2 regions of the Streptomyces sp. NPDC045026 genome follow, and region 1 is predicted to be linked to the other one. Evidence: riboswitches for the same ligand, from Rfam matches in the RefSeq annotation. Region 1 holds a riboswitch; the other holds the start of a gene.
What was found. Region 1 has a riboswitch for S-adenosylmethionine ahead of AC07EJ_RS06065 (aminotransferase class V-fold PLP-dependent enzyme). Riboswitches for the same ligand answer to the same signal wherever they lie in the genome.
Positions count from the first base shown of each region.

Region 1 (7,208 bases):
TCACACGCTCGTCCTGGGTGTGTTCATCCCGCTGATGATCTTCCCGCTGGTCCTGGTGGTGATCGCGGTCTACCCGTTCATCGAGTCCTGGATCACCGGCGACAAGCGCGAGCACCACATCCTGGACCGCCCGCGCAACGTCCCGACCCGGACCGCGTTCGGTGCCGCCTGGATCAGCTGGTACTTCGTCCTGCTCCTCGGTGGCGGTAACGACCTCTGGGCCACGCACTTCCACCTGTCGATCAACGCGATCACCTGGTTCGTGCGCATCGGGTTCTTCATCGTGCCCGTGCTGGCCTTCATCGTCACCAAGCGGATCTGCCTCGGCCTCCAGCGCCGCGACAAGGACAAGGTGCTGCACGGACGCGAGTCCGGTCTCATCAAGCGCCTGCCGCACGGTGAGTTCATCGAGGTCCACGAGCCGCTCGGGCCCGACGCCCTGCACACCCTCACCGCGCACGAGCAGTACGCGCCGCTCGAGATCGGCCCGACGGTCGACGAGAACGGTGTGGAGCGCAAGGTGTCCGGTACGGAGAAGCTGCGGGCCAAGCTCTCCGACGGGATGTACGGCGAGGAGAGCCAGATCCCCAAGCCGACTGTCGAGGAGTACAAGGAGATCACCAGCGGCCACGGCCACCACTGATCACCTGAACTGACCTCCCCCAGTCTCGGCTTCGTTCGAGCGGGGGGACCCCCATGGTCGCCACGGTAAGAGCCCCGTCCAGGCACTGGACGGGGCTCTTTGCCGCTCTCGGGGGTGGATAGGGTGGCCTTGTTCCCTTACACACTGAAAACCAGGAGCGGCAGATGAATGCTGTGACCCCCGCAGGAGGCAATACCGCGGCGGGCCGTTCCTGGCCCTCGGTACTGAACGGCCTGCTCGACGGGCGCGACCAGAGCGCCGACGACACCGCCTGGGCGATGGACCGCATCATGCGGGGCGAGGCCACCGACGCGCAGATCGCCGGGTTCGCGGTGGCGCTGCGGGCCAAGGGCGAGACCGTGGAGGAGATCTCCGGCCTCGTACGGGCCATGTACGACCACGCGAACGTGATCGAGGTCCCGGGCGACACGGTCGACATCGTCGGCACGGGCGGCGACGGCGCCAAGACGGTCAACATCTCCACGATGTCCGCGATCGTCATCGCCGGCGCGGGCGCCAAGGTCGTCAAGCACGGCAACCGCGCCGCCTCGTCGGCGTCCGGCGCCTCGGACGTCCTGGAGAAGCTCGGCGTGAATCTGGAGCTGACGCCGAAGCGCGTGGCCGAGGTCGCGGACGAGGCCGGGATCACGTTCTGCTTCGCCGTGAAGTTCCACCCGGCGCTGCGGTACGTGGCGGCCGCGCGCGGCCAGCTGGGCATCCGCACGACGTTCAACTTCCTGGGCCCGCTGACCAACCCGGCCAAGGTGCGGGCCCAGGCCGTCGGTGTCGCCGACGCACGGATGGCCGCCATCGTGGCCGGCGTCTTCGCGGAGCGCGGTCACTCCTCCCTCGTGTTCCGCGGCGACGACGGCCTGGACGAGCTGACGACGACGGCCACCTCGCGGATCTGGGTGGTCCGGGACGGCGCCGTGCGCGAGGAGGCCTTCGACCCGCGGGACGTCGGCATCGACCTGGTGCCGGTGTCCGCGCTGCGGGGCGCGGACGCGTCGTACAACGCGGAGGTCGCCCGCCGCCTCCTGGACGGTGAGAAGGGTCCGGTACGGGACGCGGTCCTCCTCAACTCGGCGGCGGCGCTCGTCGCCCTCACTCCCGGCGAGGGCCCGCTGGCCGATCAGCTCCGGGCCGGCATGGCCCGCGCCGCGGAGTCGATCGACTCGGGCTCGGCGAAGCGGACGCTGGAGCGCTGGGTGGCGGCCAGCAACGCGTAAGCGCGCAGCACGGACAGGGTGGGGAGGTGCCGAAAGGTGCCTCCCCACCACGCTGCGTCCGGGATGCGGACACGCTGTTGCGATGAAGCGATCAGCTGGCATACTTCACGGCAGGTCATGAGTGACAGCGATTAGGCCCCGGCTCGCTGTCCGGCAACCCTCCGTCCGTGGCGGGGTGCCCCGGGTGAAGACCAGGCAGTGCACAGCAAGGTGCGCTGCAAGCGCGGACCCCTGCACACCCTGGGGTCCTGGTCCTCAAGGGAGCAGTCTCGTGAGCAAGCGAATGCGATAGGGCATCTCCGCCCCACCTCCGCACCCCTTTTCCCTTTGCGGCTGCGCTGTCGAGCCATCGGCTCCGGCGTGGTCAATTCGCTTGTCTCTCACGGGAGTTCGCCATGTCTGTCTCCACCGCTGCCGCCGACCAGTCGCTTTGTCGCGAAATCGCCGGGTCCCTGCCGGTTCTGGGCCGGGATGTCACCGTTCCGCTCGTCACCGGGGGCGAGGTCACCTACGCGGCCCTCGACTACGCGGCCAGCGCCCCGGCGCTCCAGCGGGTCTGGGACGACGTGGCGGCCTACGCGCCGTACTACGGCAGCGTGCACCGCGGCGCGGGATACCTCTCGCAGCTGTCGACCGACCTCTTCGAGAGCTCCCGCGTGACGGTCGCCGAGTTCCTCGGCTGCCGCGCGGACGACCAGGTGATCTTCACGCGGTCGACCACCGACTCGCTCAACCTGCTCGCGGCCGTGCTGCCCGCCGACTGCGAGGTCTTCGTCTTCGAGACCGAGCACCACGCCTCGCTGCTGCCGTGGCGCGACGCCCGCGTGACGTACCTGAACGCGCCGCGCACGCCCGCCGAGGCCGTCCGGACCCTGGAGCGGGCCCTCGCCGGCCGCGACCCCCACGGGCCCGCCCTGGTGTGCGTCACCGGTGCCTCGAACGTCACCGGTGAGCTGTGGCCCGTCCGTGAGCTCGCCGCCGCGGCCCACGCCCACGGCGCCCGCATCGTCCTCGACGCCGCGCAGCTCGCCCCGCACCACCCCGTGGACATCCAGGACCTCGACGTCGACTGGGTCGCCTTCTCCGGGCACAAGCTGTACGCGCCCTTCGGTTCCGGCGTCCTCGCCGGCCGCGCCGACTGGCTCCAGGGCTCCGAGCCCTACCTCGCCGGCGGTGGCGCCTCGCGCAAGGTCGCGCGGCGCGCCGACGGCGGTGTGGACGTCGAGTGGCACGACAGCGCGGCCCGTCACGAGGCCGGTTCGCCGAACGTCATCGGCGTCTACTCCATCGCCTCCGCCTGCAAGGCACTCACCGAGGCGGGCTTCGACTCGCTCGTCGCCCGCGAGCAGTACCTGATCGGCAAGGTCCGGGACGGCCTCGACGCCGTGCCCGAGGTGAAGGTGCTCTCGCTGTTCGGCGACGACGCTCCGCGCGTCGGCGTCATCTCGTTCGTCGTCGACGGCTGGAACAGCTCGCACTTCGCGGCCGCGCTCTCCGCCGAGTACGGCATCGGCGTGCGCGACGGCCTCTTCTGCGCCCACCCCCTCGTGCGCACCCTGCTGGGCAGCGACCCGCAGTCACAGGGCGAGTGCGGGGCGCCCGAGGCCGCGCCCGGCGAGAAGTCCCTCAACGCGATCCGTGTCAGCTTCGGCGCCGGCACCCCGGACGAGCACGTCGAGCGCTTCGTCCGCGCCGTCACCGAGCTGGTCCGCGACGGCGCGCAGTGGAACTACCGCACGGAGGACGGGCGTTGCGTCCCCTCCGTGTGATCCGCTCCGTGTGATCCGCCCACCTCGCCGGACATGACGAAGGCCGCCCCTCGGGGCGGCCTTCGGTCGTCATGCGGACAGGATCAGGAGTCGAGCCCGATCGCGAACGCCGCCTCCAGGTCGTGCTGCGAGTACGTGCGGAACGCGACGTGCGTGTCCGTCGCCTCCACGCCCGGGATCTTGCTGATCTTCCCGGGGATGACGTCCGCCAGGTCGTCGTGGCGCGCGACGCGCACCATGGCGATCAGGTCGTACGTACCGGTCACGGAGAAGACCTCGCTGACGCTGTCCAGGGCGGCGATCGACTCGGCGATCTCGGGGATCCGGTCCACGCTGGTCTTGATGAGCACGATCGCGGTGATCACGGCTGGCTGTCTCCCTCGGTGGCCGTGGCTGGGGCACCTTCACTTTAGCCCTCCCGTGTCTCGCCGCCTTCCTCGAGCGGAAGCGCTTCGCCCACCCCTCTTTTGCCTCTGTAACGCACCCACGCGTAGAGGAAGCCGACGGAGAACCCGACCAGGTGCGCCAGGTACGCCACTCCGGGCCCCTGGCTGACCTGCCTCGCCGCCGCCCACTGGAGCGCCGCCCAGAACGGCAGCACCACCCACGCGGGAAACCGCAGTGGCAGGAAGAACAGGAACGGGAACAGGCTCGTCACGCGCGCCGCGGGGAAGAGATACAGCAGCGCCCCGAGCACCGCGGAGATCGCCCCCGAGGCGCCCACCAGGGTCTGCTCGGAGTCCGCGTACCCGATCGCGTAGCCGAGCAGCGCCGCGCAGCCGGCGAGCAGGTAGAAGAGCGCGAACGGGAGGTGGCCCATACGTTCCTCGACCATCGCGCCGAAGACGTACAGGAAGAGCATGTTGCCCAGCAGGTGCAGATAGCTGCCGTGGATGAAGGGGGCCGTGACGGTGGTGAGCGCGGCGCGCGGAGAGCCGGTGAGCAGCTGGGCGGGGATCACGCCCCAGCGCTCGAAGTAGTCGCTCTGCGCCGCGAGCAGCCGGTCGCCCGTGCCGTAGACGGGGTTGAACCCGGACGACGGGGAAAGCAGGAACACCACGCAGCACAGCGCGATCAGCCCGTACGTCACCGGTGCCGGATGGTTCCTGACGGCCGACCTGACCGTCCTGCGTGCCGTCGCACCCCGATTATCGATCATGCGACAGATCATGACGTAACGGTGCAGACCTGCCCAGGCGGCCTGCCGGGATTCCCCACTGTGGACGCCCGCGCGGGGGGTCCCCGCCAGGCCGTAGGGTTACGGACACCACGCACCACGGAAAACGTACGACCCCGAAAGAAGGCGAAAGCCCCGATGACGGTTCCCCTGCCGACCGCCGAGACCCGTTGGCGCTGCACTCTCTGCGGCAACCTGACGCGTTTCGACGTGACCCGCTCGTCGAAGGTCGTCGAATATGTGCACCTCGACCTCGCTGGTGACCCGAAGGTCGAGGAGCGCGAGGTGGTCAGTGAGACCATCGAGTCGGTCCGCTGCCGCTGGTGCAACGCGGTGGATCAGGTCGAACTCGTGGACAGGCCGGGTGCCGGCTCCTGAGAGGGAGCTGAACCCCCAGAAAATACGGACATTGGGGTGACGGATGGTGGAGAGCGCAGGCGGGGAGGCCGGGGACGGCGCCGCTGAGGTGCTCGACCGGCCGTTGCCCGAAGGTGTGCGGCGCCGGGTCGTGCAGATCGTCTCGGACGGCTTCGGCGGGCTGACGGTCGCCGAACTGCCGCCCCAGTTGCGGCAGTATGCGCGCTTCACCCCGACCCGGCGCGCCAAGTTCGCCGGCAATGCGATGGCCACCGCGCTGGAGGGCGACACTCTCTTCCGCCAGCGCATCGCTGAACGTCTCAGAGAGGCCCAGCCGGAGCTCGCCGGCGCACTGGACGCCGGGGCGCCGCCGCCGGCCGCCGACCCCCTGGACGTGGCTGCCGCGGCCTACGTGCTGCGGCCCGCGGGCTGGGTGAAGCTCGTCGCGGCCGCCGGCGAGGAGGCCGTGCGGGCCGACGCCGAGCGCGCCGACGAGGAGGCGCGGGCCGAGCTGGAGCGGCTGCGCGCCGAGGTCGGTGCCGTCCGCGATCAGACCAGGTCCGAGACCGAACGGCTGCGCACGGAGCTGGAGTCGGCGAAGAAGGAGGCCGAGTCCCTCCACCGCAAGCTGCGCAGCGCGCTCAGTGACGTGAAACGCGGCGAGGCGGCGCTGCGCAAGGTCCACAGCGAGACCGAAGCCGTACGGGCCGAGATGCAGGCGCAGCTGTCCGCGGCCGACAGCGAGACGCGGCGGCTCAAGGCCCGGCTCGGCGAGACGGAGGCGGCGCTCGAGGCCTCACGCAAGGCGGCGCGCGAGGGCCGCAGCGTCGAGGACATGCGCGTACGGCTGCTGCTCGACACCGTCCTGGAGTCCGCCCAGGGCCTGCGCCGCGAGCTGGCGCTGCCGCCCGTGTCCGTGCGTCCCGCCGAGACCGTGGACGCCGTCGAGCCGGGGCGGATGTCGCCCAAGGACATCGCGGCCCGCGCTCTGTCCGAGCACGACCCCGCCATCCTGGACCAGCTGCTCGCCCTGCCGCAGGCCCATCTGGTGGTCGACGGCTACAACGTGACGAAGACCGGCTATCCGACGATGCCGCTGGAGAAGCAGCGCCTCAGGCTGCTCGGGTCGCTCTCCCAGCTCGCCGCGCAGACCGGCGCCGAGGTCACCTGTGTCTTCGACGGGGCCGAACTCGCCGCGCCCGTACTGCTCGCGCCGCCGCGCGGAGTGCGCGTGCTCTTCTCGAAGGCGGGCGTCACGGCTGACGAACTGATCCGCCAGCTGGTGCGCGCCGAGCCGTCCGGACGGCCCGTCGTGGTCGTCTCCACGGACCGCGAGGTGGCCGACGGGGTCGCCAGGTCGGGCGCCCGTCCCGTCGCCTCCGTGATGCTCCTGAAGCGTCTCTCGCGCGGCTGACCATCCGCCCCGCAAGTTCCGACGCTTCGCCACATAGGCAACGTAGGTCTCATACGTAACCTCTGGGCCTGATGCCCGAATTGGCGGATCGTTTACGCAACGTAGTGTCAAACGAGCATTACCGCACGTGAGTTGAGTGCAAAGAATGCGCTCGGTGACCGACTTTTTTCTCGTCAGGATTTGAACTGATCACAAGAAGGTCACTAAGGTCTGGCCTCGAACCTCCGCTCGGGTGATCACTCATCAGGAGTGACGGCAGAGGGTCACCGCCCACCGGCGTGTCGGTAGGCGGCTGGAGGAAGAAGGAGCTCGCCTTCGTGGCGTCCCACCGTCGACCCAAGCAGCCGAGCCGCACCCGTGTGACCGTGCTCACCGCAACCGCCGCCGCAGCCGTGGCCCTCACTTCGCAGGCGGCGCAGGCCGCTCCGAAGCCGAGCAAGACCGAGGTCAAGGCCAAGGTCGACAAGCTTTACGAAGAGGCGGAGAAGGCCACCGACAAGTACAACGGGGCCAAGGAGAAGCAGAAGAAGCTCGAGAAGGAGATCGGCGACCTCCAGGACAAGGTCGCCCGCGGCCAGGAGGAGCTCAACACGCTGCGCTCCGGCCTCGGTTCGATGGC
Region 1 covers NZ_JBWKIS010000002.1:495,360-502,567, forward strand. The annotation lists gene qcrB (cytochrome bc1 complex cytochrome b subunit) at 1-643, shown strand, start outside; gene trpD (anthranilate phosphoribosyltransferase) at 808-1,872, shown strand; SAM riboswitch class IV at 1,986-2,102, shown strand; gene AC07EJ_RS06065 (aminotransferase class V-fold PLP-dependent enzyme) at 2,268-3,641, shown strand; gene AC07EJ_RS06070 (Lrp/AsnC family transcriptional regulator) at 3,725-4,006, opposite strand; gene AC07EJ_RS06075 (rhomboid family intramembrane serine protease) at 4,051-4,800, opposite strand; gene AC07EJ_RS06080 (hypothetical protein) at 4,957-5,196, shown strand; gene AC07EJ_RS06085 (NYN domain-containing protein) at 5,240-6,589, shown strand; gene AC07EJ_RS06090 (C40 family peptidase) at 6,907-7,208, shown strand, end outside.

Region 2 (7,208 bases), on a different contig from region 1:
GACTCCCGCGGATAGGCTCGGCGCATGGGCAGCCCACAGCAGCACGACCTTCCGTCGCCTGTGACCTCCGCCGGGCGTGACGGCCTCGACGCACTCCTCTCGGACCCCGCGCGGGCCGTGATCGCGCTCGACTTCGACGGCACGCTCGCACCGATCGTGCCCGACCCCGAACAGGCCCGCGCCCACCCCGGCGCCGTCCACGCGCTCGCCGCGCTCGCACCGCAGGTCGCCTCCGTCGCCGTGATCACCGGCCGCCCCGCGGGCGTCGCCGTCCGCCACGGCGGCTTCGCGGGCGTCCCCGGCCTCGAACACCTAGTGGTCCTCGGCCACTACGGCGCCGAGCGCTGGGACGCCGTCACCGGCACGGTCCACGCCCCCGCCCCGCACCCCGGCGTCGCGGCCGTCCGCGCCGAACTGCCCGGCGTGCTGGAGTCCGTAGGGGCCTGGCGCGGCACGTGGGTGGAGGAGAAGGGCCGCGCCGTCGCCGTCCACACGCGCCGCGCGGGCGACCCGCAGGCCGCGTTCGAGGCGCTGCGCGCGCCCCTGTCCGACCTCGCGGCCCGGCACGGCCTGATCGTCGAGCCCGGCCGCCTCGTCCTGGAACTGCGCCCGCCCGGCATGGACAAGGGCGCGGCGCTCACGGCGTACGTACGCGAGGTGGGCGCGACGTCGGTCCTCTACGCCGGCGACGACCTCGGCGACCTGCCCGCGTTCGCCGCCGTCGACAAGCTCCGCAGGGACGGGGTGCCGGGCCTGCTGGTGTGCAGCGGCAGCTCGGAGGTCACGGAGCTGGCCGAACGGGCGGACGTGGTGGTGGACGGGCCGCAGGGAGTGGTGGGGCTGCTGTCGGGCCTGGCCCGCGCGATCAGCTCCCGGGGCCAGGCCGGCAACGCCTAACCCCTCAGCGCCCGCAGCGCGTCGAGCTGGTCGAGGAACCACTGGGCGGGCGGCAGCGCGGTCGCCGCGGCGGCGAGCCGCTTCGCGCGCTCGGTGCGTTCCCCGACGCCCATGACCAGCGCCGCGTGCAGCGCGCCGGCCGTCGCCGACACGTCGTACGGGTTCACCACGAGCGCGTCCTCGCCCAGCTCCTCGTACGCCCCCGCCTCCCGCGACAGGACCAGCGCGCAGCCCTCGTCGGAGACGACCGGGACCTCCTTGGCGACGAGGTTCATGCCGTCCCTGATCGGGTTGACCAGCGCCACGTCGGCCAGCCGGTACGCGGCCAGGGAGCGCGCGAAGTCGTCCTTCACGTGGAGCACGACAGGGGTCCAACTCTCCGTACCGAAGCGGGAGTTGATCTCCCCGGCGACCCGGGACACCTCGTCGGTGTACTCCCGGTAGACCGCCAGGTCCTGCCGTGACGGGTAGGCGAAGGCGACGTGCACGACCCGCTCGCGCCACTCGGGGTGCTCCTCCAGGAGGAGCCGGTACGCGTGCAGGCCGCGCACGATGTTCTTCGACAGCTCCGTGCGGTCCACGCGGACGATCACCTTGCGGTCCGCGCCGCCGATCTGCTCCCGCAGCGCCACGAGCCGCTCCTCGACGTCGGGGCGGTGCGAGCGCTCCCGCAGGAAGTCCGCGTCCGCGCCGAGGCCGTGCACCCCGATCTCCGTGCCGGAGGTGCCGCCCACCACGGCCTCGCAGCACGCGGTGAACGTGTCCGCCCAGCGCCGCGTCAGGAACCCCAGCCGGTCCGCGCCCAGCATCCCGCGCAGCAGCTGCCCCGCGATGTCGTCCGGCAGCATCCGGAAGTAGTCGACCGGCGCCCACGGGGTGTGCGAGAAGTGCCCGATGAGCAGGTCGTCGCGCAGCTCCCGCAGCATCCCCGGCACGAGCGCCAGGTGGTAGTCCTGCACGACGACCGCCGCGCCCGGCCCGGCCTCCGCGGCCAGCGCCTCGGCGAACGCCCGGTTGTAGGCCTCGTACGACGCCCACCGCGCACGGAACTCGGGCCCGAAGGCCGGCTCCAGGGGCGTCTGGTAGAGCATGTGGTGGACGAACCAGAGGACCGAGTTCGCGATGCCGTTGTACGCGTCGGCGTACACCTCGGGGTCGATGTCGAGCATCCGTACCCCCGGCTCGCCGACGCCGCGCCGCACCGCCTCGCGGTCCCCGGCGCCGAGGGCCGCGCACACCCACACCGCGCTCGCGCCGTCCGGGTCCTGTCCGATCGCGGAGAGCCCGGAGACGAGCCCGCCCCCGCCGCGCCGCGCGTCGAGCGTCCCGTCGGCCCGTAGCTCGTACGAGACCGGACCGCGGTTGGACGCGACGAGGATCTGTGCACCCTGCGTGGAAGCCATACGGGCAAACGTAGCCCGGCCCGTAAACGCTCAAACGTACGGCCGGACTCCGTGGGAGCCCGGCCGTATACGATCCGCCGTCCGCCTGTCCTGACGGCTACCCGCGTGGGTCAGTCCCGCCGGCTGCGCGCCGCCGCCACCGCGAGGACGCCGAGGCCGGACAGGGAGGCCGCGAGACCGCCGTGCAGGAGCGTGTGCGACCCGCCGGTGCGGGCCAGTTCCGGTCCGTGCGACTCCTGTGGCGGGACCGGGCGGGCCTGCTCCCGCCTGGGCGTGACCACCGACGTGCACGGATCGTCCCCACCGCGCCGGGCGGCCTTCGGACAGTCCGTGACGGTGTTGCCGATGGTCACGAAGTCGCCGTACAGGGATGCCTCGTAGCGCTTGGCGAACGGCGGGGAGACGTCCGCCGAGGCGGGGGCCGCGGCGCCGAGCGCCGTCAGCGCGGTGGCCGTGGCGACGAGCGCCCCGGCGGTGCGGGTCGCGGCTGCGCGCAGCCGTCGCTCACCCGTAACTTGTCTGAGCCACATAAAGGGCAATGTAGGCAAAACGTATGAGTGCCCCCGGCTACGCCACGCGACGCTCCGCGTACTCGGTGATTTCGGTCATCGGGGGGCGTTCCTCGGTGTCCACGTCATGCGTACGTGGCTCGAATCCCCGTTCCCCGCGCTCGAACTGGGTGAGCACGGGACGTACGAGGTGCCCGCGCGCCAGCCGCAGCTGCGCGGTGCGGTAGATCGCCGCGGCCATCCGCCCCAGCGCCTGCCCGTCCTGGTGCCGGTGCTTGCGCACCCCGACGTCGACCTGCCCGAGCGCGTCCAGGCCCACCGTGTGCAGCGCGTCGACGAGAAGGCCCAGCTCCACGCCGTAACCGACCGGGAACGGCAGGCGCTCCAGCAGCGATCTGCGCGCCGCGTACTCGCCGCCGAGCGGCTGCACGAACCCCGCAAGGAGCGGCCAGTGCAGATTCAGGAGCGGGCGCGCCACCAGCTCCGTGACCCGGCCGCCCTGACCCGCGGCGGAACCGAGCGGACGGTCGTACATCGCCTTCACGAAGTCCACGCCGGGATCCGTGAGCAGCGGGCCCACGATCCCCGAGACGAAGTCCGCGGAGAACTCCTTCAGGTCCGCGTCCACGAAACAGACGATGTCGCCGCCTGTCGCGAGCAGCGAGCGCCACAGCACCTCGCCCTTGCCCGGCACGGCCGGGATCCTCGGCAGGATCGCGTCCCGGTGCACGACCCGCGCCCCGGCGGCCCGCGCCACCTCGGCCGTACGGTCCGTCGAACCCGAGTCGATCACCACCAGTTCGTCGACCAGCGGCATCCGCTCCGTCATCAGGGCGCGCCGGATCTCGGCGACGATCTCGCCGACCGTCTCCTCCTCGTTCAGCGCGGGGAGCACCACGCTCACCGAAGTGCCCGCGGCGCGCTTCGCGGCGATCAGCTGAGGGAGCGGGCGGTCGGTCACCGACCAGGAACGCCTGCTCAGCCAGCGCTCTACTTCTTCCAGCACGGTGCGCGGCTCCTCACTGTCGGCTCTGCCGGATCACGAACTGTGATCCATCTCGCGGTTCGGACGACTATCTCAAGCCTCCAGGCCTTCGGTTACAGTCTTGAACAACGCCGGTGACCATCGCATGTCGGGGTCACCGCCACGCTTGAGTGATCAAGCGACAGCTCAACAACCGAATAGCGCTCATCCAGAGGGACAGAGGGATACGGCCCGTTGAAGTCCCGGCAACCCTCCCGCCGACCTTGCCGAGGTCCAGGTGGGGAAGGTGCCAATTCCGTCTCGTGGCGAGATGCGCCGCGAGGAAGATGAGGAGAAAGGGCCTCGCCATCATGGCTGCGCAGACTGTCGCCACCACCACTTCCGTTGATCTCGGACCCGCCACGGCGCTCTCCTGCCGGGAGTGCGGCACCAGCTTCCCGCTCGGACCGATCTTCGCCTGTGCCGAGTGTTTCGGGCCGCTCGAAGTCACCTACGACCTGCCGGTCGGCGACCCCGAGTCGCTGCGTAAGCAGATCGAGGCCGGCCCCGCCAACATCTGGCGCTATGCCCCTCTCCTGCCCGTCCCGGCGGACGTCGCCGAGAAGCCGAACCTGAACCCCGGCTGGACCAAGCTCGTCAAGGCCGACAACCTCGCCCGTGAACTCGGCGTCGAGCAGGGCAAGTTGTTCGTCAAGGACGACTCGGGCAACCCCACGCACTCCTTCAAGGACCGCGTCGTCGCCCAGGCCATCGAGGCCGCCCGCGCCTTCGGCTTCACCACGCTGTCCTGCTCCTCCACCGGCAACCTCGCCGGCGCCGTCGGCGCCGCCGCGGCCCGCGCCGGCTTCCGCTCCTGCGTGTTCATCCCGCACGACCTGGAGCAGGGCAAGGTCGTCATGGCCGCGGTCTACGGCGGTGAACTCGTCGGCATCGAGGGCAACTACGACGACGTCAACCGCTTCTGCTCCGAGCTCATCGGCGACCCGCTCGGCGAGGGCTGGGGCTTCGTCAACGTCAACCTGCGCCCGTACTACGGCGAGGGCTCCAAGACCCTGGCGTACGAGATCTGCGAGCAGCTCGGCTGGCAGCTCCCGGACCAGCTGGTCATCCCGATCGCGTCCGGCTCCCAGTTCACGAAGATCGACAAGGGTCTCCAGGAGCTGATCAAGCTCGGCCTCGTCGAGGACAAGCCGTACAAGCTCTTCGGCGCCCAGGCCGAGGGCTGCTCGCCGGTCTCCGTCGCCTACAAGGGCGGCCACGACGTCGTGCGGCCGCAGAAGCCGAACACGATCGCCAAGTCGCTGGCCATCGGCAACCCGGCCGACGGCCCGTACGTCCTCGACATCGCCCGCCGCACCGGCGGCGCCGTGGAGGACGTCAACGACGAGCAGGTCGTCGACGCGATCAAGCTCCTCGCGCAGACCGAGGGCATCTTCGCGGAGACCGCGGGCGGTGTGACGGTCGGCGTCACGAAGAAGCTGATCGAGGCCGGCCTGATCGACCCGGCGCTCACCACCGTCGTCCTCAACACCGGCGACGGCCTCAAGACCCTCGACGCGGTCGCCGAGACGTCCCAGGCGACGGCCACGATCCGCCCGAGCCTGGACGCGTTCCGCGACGCGGGCCTCGCCCACTGAAGACCCCGCGAAGACCCGCGAAGACCCGCGAACCCCCGCGACACCCGCACGGAAAGGCTGCAGCCCCACATGAGCGTCAACGTCCGCATCCCCACCATCCTGCGCACCTACACCGGCGGCAAGGCCGAGGTGGCCGCCGAGGGCGCCACCCTCTCCGAGGTCCTCGCCGACCTGGAGAAGAACCACACGGGCATCGCGGCCCGCGTCCTGGACGACCAGGGCAAGCTGCGCCGCTTCGTCAACGTCTACGTCAACGACGACGACGTGCGCTTCGAGCAGGGCCTCGAGACGGCGACGCCGGAAGGCGCGGGCGTCTCGATCATCCCGGCCGTCGCCGGAGGCTGACCGTCGAGCACAGTGCCGGCGGCTGACCGCCCGGCCACCGACAAGGCCACGCAGAGTTACGTGAATTGCCCCCTCCGCGCGAGAAGCGGAGGGGGCAATTCTGCATGGTTAGGCGCGGTAGAGTTGGGAAGCGAGCTTCGCGCTTGTGCCGAGCGCATATATGAAGTCGGCCGCCGCCCGACAAGAAGCAGCCAAAGTGCCCCGCCCTTATTGGGTGTTCGCGTCATTTGTCGGGCCCGAGTTGCCCCGGAATCCAATGACTCCGTCGCTTATTACCGCTCTGCCGTGCCCAGAATTCTCGTCCGATTGACCTGTTGCAGAGGGCAGTTGGGCAGATACATTCAGCCGCGGTCGACGCGTTCCGGCGCACACCCCCAACCAATGGGGGGTGAGGTCTGACCCGGGTCCGCGAAGTGCGGTCCTGTGCAAGGGCCAGTAATAGGGGAGTTAGCCATGGCTCAGGGCACCGTCAAGTGGTTCAACGCGGAGAAGGGGTACGGCTTCATCGCGGTCGACGGTGGTGCGGATGTTTTCGTCCACTACAGCGCCATCCAGATGGACGGGTACCGCACCCTTGAAGAGGGTCAGCGAGTCGAATTCGAGATCTCGCAGGGCCAGAAGGGTCCGCAGGCGGACATGGTCAAGCTCGCCGTCTGAATCTCGGCGCGAACGGCCACCGACACACTCACGCCGAGAGGCCCGTACCCCGCGAGGGGTACGGGCCTCTCGTGCGTGCGCGCGCGGCCCGCGCACGCCGCCCGCGGGGACCGCGCGTCTGCCGGAGGCGCTTGCACTCTCCTAGGCCGAGTGCTAATCATTGCGTTAGCACTCTGAAGGTGAGAGTGACAGAACTTGGATCGGGTCGGTGAGGCTCGCAGGCCGGGTGGGGCAAGGAACCACACGGCATGCAGGCCGTCCGTCGCGGGCACCAGCACGGTCCGTTTGCATTTCCACCGCGTCCGGGAGGACCACTTCACATGGCCAAGATCATCGCGTTCGACGAGGAGGCACGGCGCGGCCTCGAGCGCGGCATGAACCAGCTCGCCGACGCCGTCAAGGTGACCCTGGGCCCCAAGGGTCGCAACGTCGTCCTCGAGAAGAAGTGGGGCGCCCCCACGATCACCAACGATGGTGTGTCCATCGCCAAGGAGATCGAGCTCGAGGACCCGTACGAGAAGATCGGCGCCGAGCTGGTCAAGGAGGTCGCGAAGAAGACGGACGACGTCGCCGGTGACGGCACGACGACCGCGACCGTCCTCGCCCAGGCGCTCGTCAAGGAAGGCCTGCGCAACGTCGCGGCCGGCGCCAACCCGATGGCCCTCAAGCGCGGCATCGAGAAGGCCGTCGAGGCCGTCTCCGCCGCCCTGCTCGAGCAGGCCAAGGATGTCGAGACCAAGGAGCAGATCGCTTCCACGGCCTCCATCTCCGCCGC
Region 2 covers NZ_JBWKIS010000005.1:101,819-109,026, forward strand. The annotation lists gene otsB (trehalose-phosphatase) at 25-897, shown strand; gene AC07EJ_RS13610 (alpha,alpha-trehalose-phosphate synthase (UDP-forming)) at 894-2,300, opposite strand; gene AC07EJ_RS13615 (hypothetical protein) at 2,411-2,830, opposite strand; gene AC07EJ_RS13620 (glucosyl-3-phosphoglycerate synthase) at 2,868-3,815, opposite strand; SAM riboswitch class I at 3,996-4,127, shown strand; gene thrC (threonine synthase) at 4,121-5,431, shown strand; gene AC07EJ_RS13630 (ubiquitin-like small modifier protein 1) at 5,501-5,776, shown strand; gene AC07EJ_RS13635 (cold-shock protein) at 6,230-6,433, shown strand; gene groL (chaperonin GroEL) at 6,754-7,208, shown strand, end outside.
Region 2: it holds a riboswitch for S-adenosylmethionine, as region 1 does, so the genes downstream of both, thrC (threonine synthase) here and AC07EJ_RS06065 (aminotransferase class V-fold PLP-dependent enzyme) in region 1, are expected to answer to the same signal.